One region of the Pseudomonas sp. 9.2(2024) genome, then DNA from elsewhere that is predicted to be linked to it. Evidence: predicted binding sites of a transcription regulator. Region 1 holds the regulator's gene; each other region holds the start of a gene.
What was found. Region 1 encodes FliA, which starts transcription of late flagellar genes. Its sites were predicted from a motif close to CTAAAGTTTNNNNNNNNNNNGCCGNTAA; they were not measured.

Region 1 (3,783 bases):
CGCCCCCTTTTACAGTGTGGAAACCGCGAAAAATTGCGTTGAGCAGATCTGCGTCATCCGGGCGGCTTTCCAGCTCGACCAGTTGTTCGGACAGTTGCTCAAGAATCTCGCCGGCCTCAACCAGGAAATCCTGAAGGATCTCTTCATCGGCGCCGAAGCTCATTAATGGGGTGCTCCTACAGGTCTAAAAACCCAAAAAAACTCAAAATCCAAGGCTGGATAGCAAATCGTCCACATCGTCCTGACCGGACACAACGTCTTCTCGTTTATCGGCATGAATCTGCGGACCTTCACCCTGCGAGAGATGTTTTTGTGGATCTTTTTCAGCAAGCATCGCCGCACGGTCATGTTCGATGCCCGCAAAGCGGTCCACCTGGCTGGCCATGAGCACGAGCTTGAGCAGGTTGCTTTCGACTTCGGTGACCAATTGGGTCACGCGCTTGATCACCTGGCCTGTGAGGTCCTGGTAATCCTGGGCGAGCAGAATGTCGTTCAGATTGCTCGACACCGCGCGGTTGTCCGCGCTGCTGCGTGCCAGAAAACCGTCGACCCGGCGCGCCAGTTCACGGAACTCTTCAGCCCCGACCTCACGGCGCATGAAGCGGCCCCAATCGGCGCTCAAGGCCTGGGCTTCGTCAGCCAGGCCATTGACCACAGGGGTCGCGCTTTCCACCAGATCCATGGTGCGGTTGGCGGCAGCTTCGGTCAGTTTGACCACGTAGCTCAGGCGCTCGGTAGCGTCGGTGATTTGCGACACTTCCTCAGCCTGCGGCATGTGCGGATCGATCTGGAAATTGACGATCGCACTGTGCAGTTCACGCGTGAGCTTGCCCACTTCCTGGTACAGGCCACGGTCACGGGTCTGATTGAGCTCATGGATCAGTTGCACAGCGTCGCCGAACTTGCCTTTTTCAAGGCTCTCGACCAGTTCGACCGCGTGTTTTTTCAGGGTCGACTCAAAATCGCCCTGTGAAGATTCGTTATGCTCCATAGCTCCCCCGCGCGTTCATCAGCCGATGCGTTCGAAAATCTTCTCGATTTTTTCTTTCAACGCCTGGGCCGTGAAAGGTTTGACCACGTAGCCGTTAACGCCGGCCTGGGCCGCTTCGATGATCTGCTCGCGCTTGGCTTCAGCGGTCACCATCAGCACTGGCAGGTGCTTGAGCTTTTCATCGGCACGCACGTGGCGCAGCAGGTCGATACCGGTCATGCCGGGCATGTTCCAGTCGGTCACCAGAAAGTCGATGCTGCCGCTGTTGAGTACCGGAATGGCAGTGGTGCCATCGTCGGCTTCAACGGTGTTGGTGAACCCCAGATCACGCAACAGGTTCTTGATGATCCGCCGCATCGTTGAGAAGTCATCAACGATGAGGATTTTCATGTCTTTGTTCAATTCGACCTCCAAGCAGTCTTAAACGCGCCCAGCACCTGGACGCGCCATTTCAATCAATCCGGCAAAACACTCGATGACTGTCTGGAGCACGACAGATCGAGACCGGTGCCGTTCACCACCGCACCAGCCTCGTTCGCAGTGTCCCCACACTGCCTTCAGCGCGCTCGCCACTCCCCCAAACGCCCCCGCAAGCGGGCCGCGCACTGGCTGTGTAACTGGCTGACCCGCGATTCACTGACGCCAAGGACTTCACCGATCTCCTTGAGGTTCAGCTCTTCGTCGTAGTACAGCGCCAACACCAGTCGCTCACGCTCCGGCAAATTGGCAATCGCGTCCGCCAGCGCGGCCTGGAAACGTTCGTCTTCCAGATCGCGCGACGGCTCCAGATGAGCACTGGCGCCATCCTCGTGCAGCCCTTCGTGTTCGCCGTCCTGCAACAGGTCGTCGAAACTGAACAGCCGGCTGCCCAGGGTGTCGTTCAAAATCCCGTAGTAATCGTCGAGACTCAATTGGAGTTCGGCCGCAACTTCGTGATCTTTAGCGTCACGGCCGGTTTTAGCTTCAATCGAGCGAATTGCGTCGCTGACCATACGGGTATTGCGGTGAACCGAGCGTGGCGCCCAGTCCCCCTTACGGACTTCATCGAGCATCGCACCGCGGATCCGGATGCCCGCGTACGTTTCAAAACTGGCGCCCTTGCTGGCGTCGTATTTGGTCGAGACTTCGAGCAGGCCGATCATCCCGGCCTGGATCAGGTCTTCGACCTGCACACTGGCCGGCAATCGCGCCAGCAAGTGGTAGGCGATGCGTTTGACCAGTGGCGCGTAACGCTCGATCAGCTCGTACTGCGCGTCACGCGCCGACTTCTTGTAGAAATTCATACCGCTGGCGGTCATAGCACAGGTCCTGCCGTTTGCTGCACGAGGCGCTCGACGAAAAATTCGAGGTGGCCGCGCGGGTTGGCGGGCAGCGGCCAGGTGTCGACCTTCTGTGCGATCGCCTTGAACGCCAGTGCGCACTTGGAACGCGGGAAGGCTTCATAGACCGCACGCTGCTTCTGCACCGCCTTGCGCACGCTTTCGTCGTAGGGCACCGCGCCGACGTATTGTAGGGCGACGTCGAGGAAGCGATCCGTGACCTTGGTCAACTTGGCGAACAGATTGCGACCTTCCTGCGGGCTCTGGGCCATGTTGGCCAGGACGCGGAAGCGATTCATGCCGTAATCGCGGTTCAGCAGTTTGATCAGCGCGTAGGCGTCGGTGATCGAGGTCGGCTCGTCACAGACCACCAGCAACACTTCCTGGGCTGCGCGAACGAAACTGACTACCGAGTCACCAATACCCGCAGCGGTGTCGATCACCAGTACGTCGAGATTGTCGCCGATGTCGCTGAACGCCTGAATCAGGCCGGCATGCTGGGCCGGGCTCAGGTGAACCATGCTCTGGGTGCCGGAAGCGGCCGGCACGATGCGGATTCCGCCGGGGCCTTGCAACAGCACGTCGCGCAGCTCGCAGCGGCCTTCGATCACGTCGGCCAGGGTGCGTTTGGGTGTGAGGCCCAGCAGAACGTCGACGTTCGCCAGCCCCAGGTCGGCGTCCAGCAGCATGACCCGACGGCCAAGCTCTGCCAGCGCCAGGGACAAGTTCACTGACACATTAGTCTTGCCGACGCCACCTTTGCCGCCGGTCACCGCGATCACCTGTACGGGATGCATGCTGCCCATGTTATTTCTTTACCTTGTCTTGCATAGACGGAGGCCACATTACTGGCTGCGCGTTCACAACCGGAACAATGCATGGCAGACCATCGATGTAGGTACAAAAACGGTTCATTACCTCAGCCAACCTGCTTGGTCGGACTGTGGTAGATATCAGCGAACATGTCAGCCATGGCTTCTTCGCTGGGTTCTTCCTGCATTTGCACGCTGACGGCGCGGCTGACCAGTTGATGACGGCGCGGCAGATGCAGATCATCCGGAATCCGTGGGCCGTCGGTCAGGTAGGCGACCGGCAGTTCATGACTGATCGCCAGGCTCAGCACTTCGCCAAGGCTGGCCGTCTCATCCAGTTTAGTCAGGATGCAGCCGGCCAGCCCGCAACGCTTGTAACTGTGATAAGCGGCGGTTAGAACCTGTTTCTGGCTGGTGGTTGCCAAGACCAGATAATTTTTTGAGCGAATGCCACGACCGGCCAGACTTTCCAGCTGCATGCGCAGGGCCGGATCGCTGGCTTGCAGGCCGGCGGTATCGATCAGCACCACGCGTTTGCGCAGCAGTGGATCCAGCGCCTGCACCAGGGACTGGCCCGGATCGACGTGGGTCACCGACACATTGAGGATGCGGCCCAGTGTCTTGAGCTGCTCCTGTGCGCCGATACGGAAACTGTCCATGC
Region 2 (3,783 bases), 2.4 Mb from region 1:
ATATCCAGCAGACCGACCACTACATCGATCCGCTGCAGGAAGGCGCCGATCTGCTGTTTCGCATCGGCCCGCTGCACGACTCAAGCATGCAGGCGCGGATCCTCGCGCCGCACCGGTTTCAGGTCGCGGCCAGTCCCGCGTATCTCAAGCGTTTCGGCACGCCCCGGCATCCCGAAGACCTCGCCCGCCACCAGTGCCTGGCCTACAAGGGCGCGACCGGTCAGCAGCGCTGGTTCTTCCGTCAGGGTCAGGGCGAGTGGACACCCTATGCAGTCAAGGGCCCGATTACCGGCAACCATGCGGACACGTTGACCCAGGCCGCTGTGCAAGGGCTGGGGCTGGTGATGTTTCCGTCATGGCTGATCGGCGAGGCGGTGCGCGAGGGCACGCTGGTGCCGGTGTTGGGGGATTATCAGGTGTCGAACAGTGTCGAGCCGCAGCAGATTTCGGTGCTGTGGCCGGGGAGCCGGCGGTTGTCGGTGAAGGTGCGGACGGTCATCGACTTTTTTATCGAGTGCTTTGGCGAAGTCCCCTACTGGGACAGGCCCTGAGCTCGCCAAAGTCAAAAGCCGGCCCTCACCCTAGCCCTCTCCCGGAGGGAGAGGGAACCGAACGGGGGATATTCGAGAGATACGCCGACATGAGCGATCGGCTGTGAATCCATAATCGACACGATTTTTCAGGTCGATGTATGACGCAAGACACTGCGGTCAGTCCCCTCTCCCTCCGGGAGAGGGTTAGGGTGAGGGGGCCTTTGGGGGTCAGATCCGGAACTGCCCCACCAACTTCCCAAGCCGCTGCCCCAACTCCGCGAGACTCCGCGAAGTCTGCGCCCCCAACTGGGTCTCATCCGCCACGTTATCCACCGCCACCGCAATCTGGTGCACGCTGCGGTTGATCTCTTCCGCCACCGCCGTCTGCTCTTCAGCGGCACTGGCAATCTGCGCGTTCATCGAGTTGATGGTCGCAATCAGATCCGCCATCGCATCCAGCGAAGCCCCCGCCTGATTGGCCTGCGCCGACGTGCCGTCACCCGCCTCGCTGGAACGGCGCATCGCTTCAACCGCCGACTGCGTCCCCGCCTGCAAGCGGTCGATCATCCCCTGAATTTCCTGCGTACTGATCTGCGTGCGCGAAGCCAGCGCCCGCACTTCATCCGCTACCACCGCAAACCCGCGCCCGGCCTCGCCGGCCCGGGCGGCTTCGATGGCGGCGTTGAGTGCCAGCAGGTTGGTCTGTTCGGCAATCGAGCGAATCACCCCGAGCACGCCGACAATCGACGACACGTCCTGCTGCAGGCTGTCGAGGGACACGCCGCTGCTGCGGATGTCGTCCACCAGCGCATGAATCTGCTTGATGCTGCCGGCCACCACACGCTTGGCGGTCTGGCCCTCTTCGTCGGTCTGCTGCGCGGCGACGGCGGCGTTCTGTGCGCTCTTGGCGACTTCCTGGGCGGCGGCGGACATTTCATTGATCGCCGTGGCGACCTGATCGGTTTCGTGGCGCTGACGCTCCATGGCCTGATCGGAGCGCTGAGCCTGATCCGATACCTGCGTCACCAAACCGGTCAGTTGCGACGTCATTTCGGTGATCTGCCGCACCAGGCCGTGGATCTTGTCGACGAAACGGTTAAACGAGCCGGCCAGTTCGCCGAGTTCGTCCTGGCTGGTGATGGTCAAGCGCCGGGTCAGATCACCCTCGCCCGCCGCGATGTCATCGAGGTTGGCTTTCATCAGGGTCAGCGGTCGCAGGATGGTGTTGGCCAGCAACATCCCCGCTGCCGCGATCACCAGCAGCACCACCACCGCCACACCGACGATGCTCAGCACCACGCCCTGCATGCGCTCCTGCACCTTGGCCTCGACCACCGCTACTTGCGCTTCGATGCCATCGAGGTTGACCGACGTACCGACCGCCATGTCCCACTTCGCCAGGTATTCGGTGTAACCGAGTTTCGGCACCAGCACTTGCGCGTTGCCCGGCAGCGGCGAGCTGTATTGCAGGTAATGGGTGCCGTCCTTCGCCACTTTCACCAGATCGCGGTTGACGTAAACGCCATTCGGGTCGCGGTTGTCCTTGAAGCTTTTGCCCACGCCTTCGGGGTCGTTGGCCTTGAACAGGCGCACGGTCTCGGAGTCGTAGCCGAAGAAGTAGCCGTCCTTGCCGTACTTGATGCTCGACAGCAGCTTGATCACCTGCGCCCGCGCCTCGGCGTCACCGGGAGCGGCGGCGTCGTACAACGGTTTGATGGTGGTCATGGCCACGGCGACGTAACTGGCCAGCGTGGCTTTGGCGTCGCCGAGCAGGCGTTCGCGGGTCTGCTGGACTTCATTGCGCGCCTGTTCCTGAAGGATGAACAGCGTGGTCAGGCTGATCACCAGCGCAAAGAGCAGCACCGGAAGGACGGCAAGGGACAGGACTTTAGCCTTGAGACTCAGGCGCATGGGGGCTCACTCTTTTGGTTTTATTGGCGTGGTTAAAGGCTTTAACGGCACGCGTAACCAAAAGTTGAGCTGCAGCTTGAGAACGACACCTCGACGCCGATCGTTCCCACGCTCTGCGTGGGAATGCCTCTTGTGACGCTCTGCGTCACGCTTTGGGACGCGGAGCGTCCCGGGCTGCATTCCCACGCAGAGCGTGGGAACGATCACGGGAGTTAAAGGACCATCGCAGCCACCCAGCCAAACGCCAGCAGCGGCAGGTTGTAGTGCAGGAAGGTCGGAACAACGGTGTCCCAGATGTGGTGGTGCTGGCCGTCGATGTTCAGACCGGAGGTCGGGCCAAGGGTCGAGTCTGACGCGGGCGAACCGGCATCGCCCAAGGCCCCGGCCGTGCCGACGATGCAGACAATGGCAATCGGGCTGAAACCCAGTTGCACGCACAGCGGCACGAAAATCGCCGCCAGAATCGGCACCGTGGAAAACGACGAGCCTATGCCCATGGTCACCAGAAGACCGACCAGCAGCATCAGCAACGCACCGATGCCCTTGCTGTGGTTGATCCACGACGCCGAAGACTCGACCAGCGTCTGCACCTCGCCAGTGGCCTTCATCACTTCGGCGAATCCGGAAGCGGCGATCATGATGAAGCCGATCATCGCCATCATCTTCATGCCTTCGGTAAACAGGTCATCCGTCTCGCGCCATTTGACGATGCCCGACGCCGAAAAGATCAGGAAACCGGCCAGCGCCCCGATAATCATCGAATCCAGCAGCAACTGAATAATGAAAGCTGCGGCAATGGCGACACCGGCGATCAACAGACTGCGCGGGTTGTACTGCACTGCCACCTGCTCGACCTGCTCGATTTTTCCCAGGTCGTATACGCGCTTCTTGCGGTAACTGATAAAGGCGATGCCCAGCCCCACCAGCATGCCCAGCGCCGGAATCCCCATGGCATGGGTGACGTTGATCCCGCTGATGTCCACGCCACTGCGGGCAACGTTGGCCAGCAGGATCTCGTTGAGGAAAATGTTGCCGAAGCCAACCGGCAGGAACATGTACGGCGTGATCAGGCCGAAGGTCATGACGCAGGCGATCAACCGGCGGTCCAGTTGCAGCTTGGTCAGTACATATAAAAGCGGCGGCACCAGCAGCGGAATGAACGCAATATGAATCGGCAGGATGTTCTGCGACGCGATCGCCACCACCCACAGCAGGCCGATCAGCATCCATTTGACGCTGCCGCCACCGGTCGCATGCTGGCGGTCGACCATCGCCAGAGCCTTGTCGGCCAGCGCGTGGGCCAGACCGGACTTGGCAATCGCCACGGCGAAAGCGCCGA
Region 3 (3,783 bases), 2.9 Mb from region 1:
GAAGACCCGGAACTGTTCGAAATCCAAATTACCCGTAGACAAATGATGCCGCCTCTTAAATCGTGTTGAACGCCAGGGGCAAAAGGCCCTTAGCTGATATCTGCTGCTTTGATCCGGTCGACTACCCGGGATGCCAGGTCATCAGGACGGAATTTGGCCAGGAAGTCATCGGCACCGACTTTCTTGACCATCGCCTGATTGAACACACCCGACAACGAAGTATGCAGGATGATATGAAGCTTTTGCATGCGAGGGTCGCTGCGGATCTCGGCCGTCAGGGTGTACCCGTCCATCTCCGGCATTTCGATGTCGGAGATCATCATCAGGAACTCTTCTTCCGGCTTCTTGCCCTCGTCGACCAGCTTGCGCAGGTAATCCAGCGCCTGCTTGCCGTCGTTCAACGCCACCACTTCGACACCGACCGTCTGCAGGCAACGCGTCACCTGCTTGCGCGCCACCGACGAGTCATCGACCGTCAGCACCCGCAGCGACAACGCCTTGCTCTGGGTCTCGACATCCACCACGCCGACCGAAATCGCTTCCGGGGTCGGCGCGACTTCCGCCAACACCTTTTCGACGTCGATGATTTCGACTAACTGATTGTCGACCCGAGTCACAGCGGTCAGGTAGTGATCGCGTCCGGTGCCTTTGGGCGGCGGATGAATCTCTTCCCAGTTCATGTTCACGATTCGTTCCACCGAGCGCACCAGGAAACCCTGGGTCTTGGTGTTGTATTCCGTGATGATCACGAACGGACTGTTCTTGTCTTTCAAAGCACCGGAGCCGGTCGCCATCGCCAGATCTAGGATCGGAATGGTCGCCCCCCGGATATTCGCCACCCCGCACACGACAGGACTGGACTTGGGCATCAGCGTCAGTTGCGGGCATTGCAGCACTTCCCGAACCTTGAACACGTTGATCCCGTAGAGCTGCTGGCCGTCGAGACGGAACAACAACAGCTCCAGGCGATTCTGCCCCACCAGTTGCGTGCGCTGGTTCACCGAATCCATTACACCAGCCATGCCCAGACTCCTACACCAACGCCAAGTGTTGTTGCGACGCACATTCATTGCTAAACGGCACGGCGCTTGCTTTTTAACTCGTATGAACGCTCAAACGACATTTTTCCGACGCCTGACATCTCCCCTCCGCAGAAGGCTTTGCGCGATGTCCGCCGTTTGCCTTTTTTTCGCTGGCAGCCCTGCCGGTGCTGATGCGGTTACCTTGCCTGACATGCTTATCGGCGTCACTCAGGGCTTTCTTGAATTCACCGTAGAAGACTATCTGGCTACCAGTCAAACGGAAGGCCGTTATGAAATCGAGGTCAACCAGCTCGATCCCCGCATGCGCATGCCTATGTGCGACAAGGAATTGACAGCGACACTGGAGAGTCCGGCACGCCCTCTGGGCCGTGTCACGGTCAAGGTCCGCTGCGAAGGCAGCTCCCCCTGGACGGTGTTCGTGCCCGCTCAAGTCCGCCTGTTTCGCGAGATTGTCACCACCACGCGGCCACTCAAACGCGCCGGCATCATCGAGCCTCAAGACGTGACCTTGCGCGAGCGCGACGTCAGCACGATCAATCAGGGTTTCCTGACGTCGGTGGATGAAGCCATCGGCCAGAAATTGACCCGACCAACGGTAGCCGATCAAGTCATCACCCTGGTGCATCTGGAACAGGCGGAAGTGGTTCGCAAGGGCGATCAAGTGGTGATCACCGCCCGCAGCGGCACCCTCGCCGTCCGCATGCCGGGCGAAGCCCTGTCGAACGGCGGCCTGAAAGAACAGATTCGGGTGAAAAACCTCAATTCCCAACGGGTTATCAAGGCGCAGGTTATCGCGCCGGGCCAGGTGGAAGTTGCCATGTGAACGGCCATGTAGCGGTGATGTGAGCGGCTGTATGAACGGATATTTGAAAAGCCCCTGAGTACCCAAGCAGAAAACTGGCGCTGACCAGAGCTGTTCCCTAAACTGTGCCGCAGCAGGATCTGCAACGGCGCATGCAAGCTCATTGCTAAATGAGCCTAAAGTTTTCCAGGGGATGGCCGAGAACATGGCAAGCGTCCAAATTCCCAGAGGTTTTTAACATGGTCATCGATTTCAGCCGTTTGAACAGCTCCTCGTCACTTACGGGCAGTACACGTACCAGCAACGCCAAGGAAACCGCCGAAACCGGCACCTCCGCGCCGCTGAATACCCCGGCCGAACAGGCCAGTACCGCAAAAAGCGGGGAATCGGTACACCTCAGCAATGAGGCTCAACAGTTGCAGAAGGTCACTGACAAGCTGCGCGATCAGCCTGCCGTCGATAAAGCCCGCGTGGCCGAGTTGAAAGCAGCGATTGCCGATGGCAGCTACAAGGTCGACAGCAACCGTGTAGCCAGCAAACTGCTTAATTTCGAAGCCCAGCGCTAGGCCTCGGTCAGCGCCAGGCTTTTGGACGCTTAAAACCCAAGGCCAGCCATGCACGACACTAATTTATTGCAACTGATCACCGACGACTTTGCTCCAGCTCAACAATTGCTGGAGTTACTGCAAACCGAGTCCCTCGCCTTGCACGGTCGCGACATGCCTCTGCTGGAAGAAATTCTGGCGCGCAAACAGGCATTGATCATTCTGCTCGAACAGCATGGCCGCAAGCGCAGCGAAATCCTCGCCAGTCTCAATCTGTCGCTCGACCGCGCAGGCCTGGAACAACTGGCCAGCCAGTCGAGCATCGGCGATCAGTTGCTGAGCCAGAGCGATGTCCTGACCGACCTGATTGCCCAGTGCCAGGCCGCCAACGTCAAGAACGGCCAGTCGATCATCATGCAGCAGGCCGCTACGGCCAATCAGCTGAAAATCCTCACCGGCGGCGAGCCTCCCGCGCTCTACGATGCCAGCGGCACCTTCTCCAAACTGCAGAAACCACGCGCGCTCAGCCAGGCGTGATGCTTTCTTCTATGCTTGCGCCCTATCAACGTGCGAAACATGCTGGCAAAATACTGGCCAGTCGTAGTCAAATTTTGTCTGGAGATTGATTTAACGTGTCCAACGATGACGCTCCGCAGCCCCCAAAGGTGCTCACCACGCCCCTGGAGATCTCCAGCAATCTGCGCCAGCTGCAAGAGAGCCACGATCCGCTGATCATTACGTTCCACGAGCGCAGCCAGCGCTTCCAGAGCTACCTGATTGAAGTCGATCGCGAAAACGGTTCGATCAAGCTTGATGAGATGATCCCGCGCGACGGCGAACGTTTTCTGGAAGCAGGCGAACCGTTCAAGGTTGAGGGTTTTCATGATGGCGTGCGCATTGCCTGGGAATGCACAGGGACGCTGAGCATCAAAGACTCCGACGGCGACCGCTTCTACACCGGCGACCTTCCCACCGAAGTGGTTTATCACCAGCGCCGCAACGCCTTTCGCGCCGCACTGAAACTGACCGACCTGGTCAGCGTCGTGCTCGGCGGCGAAAAGCTCAAGGCACCGCTGGATGGCAAATTGCTGGACATCTCGGCCACGGGTTGCAAGCTGCGCTTTGAAGGCGATATCACCGACCGCCTGCAATTGGGCCAGGTCTATGATCGCCTGATCGCCGCACCGCTGTTCGGCAACCAACCGGTATCGGTCGAGCTGCGTTACCTGCACTTCGAAGAAAAGCTCAACATCACCTTCGCCGGCCTGCGCTTTCACAACATCAGCGGCCCGGCGGCCCGGAACGTCGAGCGTTTCGTTTATCAACTGCAGCGCGAAGCGCGTCGGTTCGATAAAGACGATCTCTGATCGGCAGGCATGAAAAACGGGCAGTC
Region 4 (3,783 bases), 2.0 Mb from region 1:
GGCGCACGCTCAGATCGCCGGCGCCCAGGGCTTCAGCCTGGCGGACCAGATCGCCCAGCGGTGCCAGTTTGCTGCGCAGCAACCAGACCACGGAGCCGACCGCCAGCAGCATCGCCAGCAGACTGCCGATGGCCAGCTGAGTGCCGACGCTCCAGGTCACCGCGCGGATCTCGGCTTTCGGCATGCTCGCCACCACCGACCACGGGCCACCCTCGAACGGCACGGCGATGCTGTAGAAGTCTTCGGACTTGTCGCTCCAGAACTGTCCTTTACCCGGCGTTTTCGCCAGACCGTTGATTACAGGAACCGCTTGATCCAGCGCCTGCACACCGGCCGGCGCCACCAGCCACTGGTTCTTCTCGTCCAGCAGCGCCAGCGAGCCGGTCTGGCCGATACGGAAGCGCTTGAGATTGGCGAACTGGGCGTTCTGCGCGTCGGTGTAATCGAAGCCGACGAACAACACCGCGATTACCTTGCCGCTGCTGTCACGCACCGGGGTGTACTGAGTCATGTAGGAGCGATCGAACAGCAAGGCGCGACCGACGTAACCCTGCCCCGCCATCAATTTCGCATAGGCCGGGTGAGCGTGGTCGAGCACGGTGCCGATGGCGCGGGTGCCGTCTTGTTTGCTCAGAGAGGTGCTGACGCGAATGAAGTCTTCGCCGCTGCGCACGAACAGCGTGGCAACGCCCGCCGTCATCTGCTTGAACTCGTCGACTTCCTTGAAGTTGTTGTTCAACACCTCGCTGCCCAAGTGCAGGCCCGGGGTCTGGGTGCCCGCAACATTGACCGGCTCGCTCGGGTGAATGCTCAGGCCCGCGATGAAGCGCTTCTCGAACAACCCGCTCAGGCGCTGGGTGCTTTCGCGCAGCGTGCCGTGAAAAGTGCTCAGCTGGTCGGCGAGCAGGCGTGCCTCGCTGGCCAGGTGTTCTTCACGGGTGGCGAGGTTGGCGGTGTCCAGCGAACGCAGGGCGAACACCGTACTGCCGCTGATGACTATCGCCAGTATCACGGCGAGCGCGAGGCCCAGCTGCGAGGCGATCCGAGCGCGAGGTTGAGACATGGACAGCTCCTGGCCGAACTTCCGATCCTCCTTGATCGCAGCTCGGGTAATTTTCTAATGGGGGTAAATCGTGGCCACCGGCACGACGGTTCCACATGCACGTATTCGGCGGTAAAACCGAATACTTGAGCGAACAGCAGGGTTATGGCGAAAGGCCGGCATTGTGCAGGCTCGAACGTTTCAGCTCAAGCGCGTGACCGCCGGCAGCGCCATGGCGCGGACTTCGCCTTGCAGGAAGTCGCTCAGACGGCGCAAACGTTCACCTCCCGGACGAGTCTTTGGCCACACCAGGTAATAATTCAGGCCGCTGGCGACCGCCGTCGGCCACGGCAGACTCAAGCGTCCTTGCGCGACATCCTCGGCCACCATCAGCAGATCGCCCATGGAAACCCCATAGCCCCGAGCCGCCGCAATCATCCCGAGTTCCAGAGTATCGAACACCTGTCCGCCCTTGAGCGACACCTGATCCGACAGCCCCATGTGCTCCAGCCAACTGCGCCAGTCGCGGCGGTCCGGCGTCGGGTGCAGCAATTCGGCGCTGGCCAGCCGCGCCACGTCCCACGGCTGATCGTTGAGCAGATTCGGCGCGCCGACCGGAATCAGCTCCTCCGGAAACAGCAGGCTGGCTTCCCAGTCCGGCGGGAAATGCCCGTCACTCAACAACACCGCGCAATCGAAGGGCTCGTTATTGAAGTCCACCGAATCCACGTCCATCCACGCGCTGGTCAGTTGCACCTCGTTACCTGGCTGCAGATGACGAAAGCGACTGAGCCGCGCCAGCAACCAGCGCATGGTCAGGGTCGACGGGGCTTTCATGCGCAGGATGTCATCTTCGGCGCGCAAGGTATTGCAGGCACGTTCCAGCGCGGCAAAGCCATCACGGATGCCCGGCAGCAGCAGGCGTGCCGACTCGGTCAGTTGCAGATTGCGCCCGCTGCGGTGGAACAAGCGGCAGGCGAAGTGCTCTTCGAGCGTGCGGATGTGCCGGCTCACCGCACTTTGAGTGATCGACAACTCTTCGGCTGCCCGGGTGAACGAACTGTGGCGGGCCGCCGCTTCGAATGCGCGCAGGGCATACAAGGGTGGAAGACGACGGGACATGCACAACGCTCCAATGGGGGGATTGCGCCAACTTAGCAGAATCGCGACAGGATGAGTTTTAATCATGCTACCCATCCTTTTTATCCCTTTGTGCAACCCGCGCCAAACCCTGAGAATCGACGGTTTCTTGCTCCCTCTTTTATAAGGATGTGAAAACATGCAGCGTCCTGTGCGTACCGAACTCTGGGCCATCCTGCGGCTGGCGGGGCCGTTGATCGCCTCGCAGTTGGCGCACATGCTGATGGTGCTGACCGACACCCTGATGATGGCGCGCCTCAGTCCCGAAGCGCTGGCCGGTGGCGGTCTGGGCGCGGCGAGCTATTCGTTCGTGTCGATCTTCTGCATCGGCGTGATCGCGGCGGTCGGCACTCTGGTGGCGATTCGTCAGGGCGCCGGCGACATCATCGGCGCCGCCCGCCTGACCCAGGCCGGGCTATGGCTGGCGTGGCTGATGGCACTCGGTGCCGGGCTGCTGTTGTGGAATCTGAAACCGGTGCTGTTGCTGTTCGGCCAGACCGAGACCAACGTCAACGCCGCCGGGCAATTTCTGGTCGCCCTGCCGTTCGCCCTGCCCGGCTACCTGAGTTTCATGGCCTTACGCGGTTTCACCAGCGCCATCGGCCGGGCAACGCCGGTGATGGTCATCAGCCTCGCCGGCACGGTGGCCAACTTCCTGCTCAATTACGCGCTGATCACCGGCATGTTCGGCCTGCCGCAGCTCGGGCTGACCGGTATCGGCCTGGTCACGGCGATTGTCGCCAACTGCATGGCTCTCGCACTGGCCTGGCACATTCGCCGGCATCCGGCCTACGACGCTTACCCGCTGCGTGAAGGCCTGTCGCGGCCGAACCGGCAGTACCTCAAAGAGCTCTGGCGCTTGGGTCTGCCGATCGGCGGGACCTACGCGGTGGAAGTCGGGCTGTTCGCCTTCGCGGCGCTGTGCATGGGCACCATGGGCAGCACGCAACTGGCGGCGCACCAGATCGCTCTGCAAATCGTCTCGGTGGCGTTCATGGTTCCGGCGGGGATGTCGTATGCGATCACCATGCGCGTCGGCCAGCATTACGGCGCCGGGCAATTGAGCGATGCGCGGATGTCCGGGCGGGTCGGCATCGTCTTCGGAGCAGTGGTAATGCTGGGGTTTGCGATGGTGTTCTGGCTGCTGCCGAATCAGTTGGTCGGCTTGTTCCTCGACCATAACGATCCGGCGTTTGCCGAGGTGATTCGTCTGGCGGTGAGCCTGCTCGCCGTGGCAGCGTGGTTCGAGCTGTTCGACGGCACGCAGACGATTGCCATGGGCTGCATTCGCGGGCTCAAGGATGCCAAGACCACGTTTCTGGTCGGGCTCGGTTGCTACTGGCTGATCGGCGCGCCGGCGGCGTGGCTGATGGCGTTCCATTTGCACTGGGGGCCGACCGGCGTCTGGTGGGGTCTGGCGCTGGGGCTGGCGTGTGCGGCGGTGAGCCTGACGCTGGCGTTCGAATGGAAGATGAAGCGGATGATTCGGCTCGAACCGCAAGCTCAAGGCTTCAAGATCGCTCAGCCGGAATGACAGGTCGGCGGGAGCAACCTTGCTCCCGCTTACTGGTTCGTCAGACCACAATGCCCAGCGGCGGCTG

Region 2: a site for FliA is predicted at 2,486-2,513, ahead of ABFB52_RS19580 (methyl-accepting chemotaxis protein). Genes of this name have one in related genera too.
Region 3: a site for FliA is predicted at 2,022-2,049, ahead of flgM (flagellar biosynthesis anti-sigma factor FlgM). Genes of this name have one in related genera too.
Region 4: a site for FliA is predicted at 1,166-1,193, ahead of ABFB52_RS28450 (methyl-accepting chemotaxis protein). Genes of this name have one in related genera too.

Annotation. Positions count from the first base shown of each region.
Region 1 covers NZ_CP155585.1:2,009,836-2,013,618, reverse strand. Annotated here, with positions in the region: gene ABFB52_RS09050 (chemotaxis protein CheA) at 1-163, opposite strand, end outside; gene ABFB52_RS09045 (protein phosphatase CheZ) at 203-991, opposite strand; gene ABFB52_RS09040 (chemotaxis response regulator CheY) at 1,010-1,381, opposite strand; gene fliA (RNA polymerase sigma factor FliA) at 1,549-2,289, opposite strand; gene fleN (flagellar synthesis regulator FleN) at 2,286-3,116, opposite strand; gene flhF (flagellar biosynthesis protein FlhF) at 3,230-3,783, opposite strand, start outside.
Region 2 covers NZ_CP155585.1:4,364,621-4,368,403, forward strand. Annotated here, with positions in the region: gene ABFB52_RS19575 (LysR family transcriptional regulator) at 1-551, shown strand, start outside; gene ABFB52_RS19580 (methyl-accepting chemotaxis protein) at 762-2,444, opposite strand; gene ABFB52_RS19585 (Na+/H+ antiporter NhaC family protein) at 2,657-3,783, opposite strand, start outside.
Region 3 covers NZ_CP155585.1:4,902,785-4,906,567, forward strand. Annotated here, with positions in the region: gene cheR (protein-glutamate O-methyltransferase CheR) at 1-42, opposite strand, end outside; gene ABFB52_RS22045 (chemotaxis protein CheV) at 90-1,022, opposite strand; gene flgA (flagellar basal body P-ring formation chaperone FlgA) at 1,105-1,866, shown strand; gene flgM (flagellar biosynthesis anti-sigma factor FlgM) at 2,085-2,411, shown strand; gene ABFB52_RS22060 (flagellar protein FlgN) at 2,460-2,927, shown strand; gene ABFB52_RS22065 (flagellar brake protein) at 3,023-3,757, shown strand.
Region 4 covers NZ_CP155585.1:6,265,270-6,269,052, forward strand. Annotated here, with positions in the region: gene ABFB52_RS28450 (methyl-accepting chemotaxis protein) at 1-1,063, opposite strand, end outside; gene ABFB52_RS28455 (LysR substrate-binding domain-containing protein) at 1,244-2,164, opposite strand; gene ABFB52_RS28460 (NorM family multidrug efflux MATE transporter) at 2,322-3,716, shown strand; gene ABFB52_RS28465 (bifunctional diguanylate cyclase/phosphodiesterase) at 3,757-3,783, opposite strand, start outside.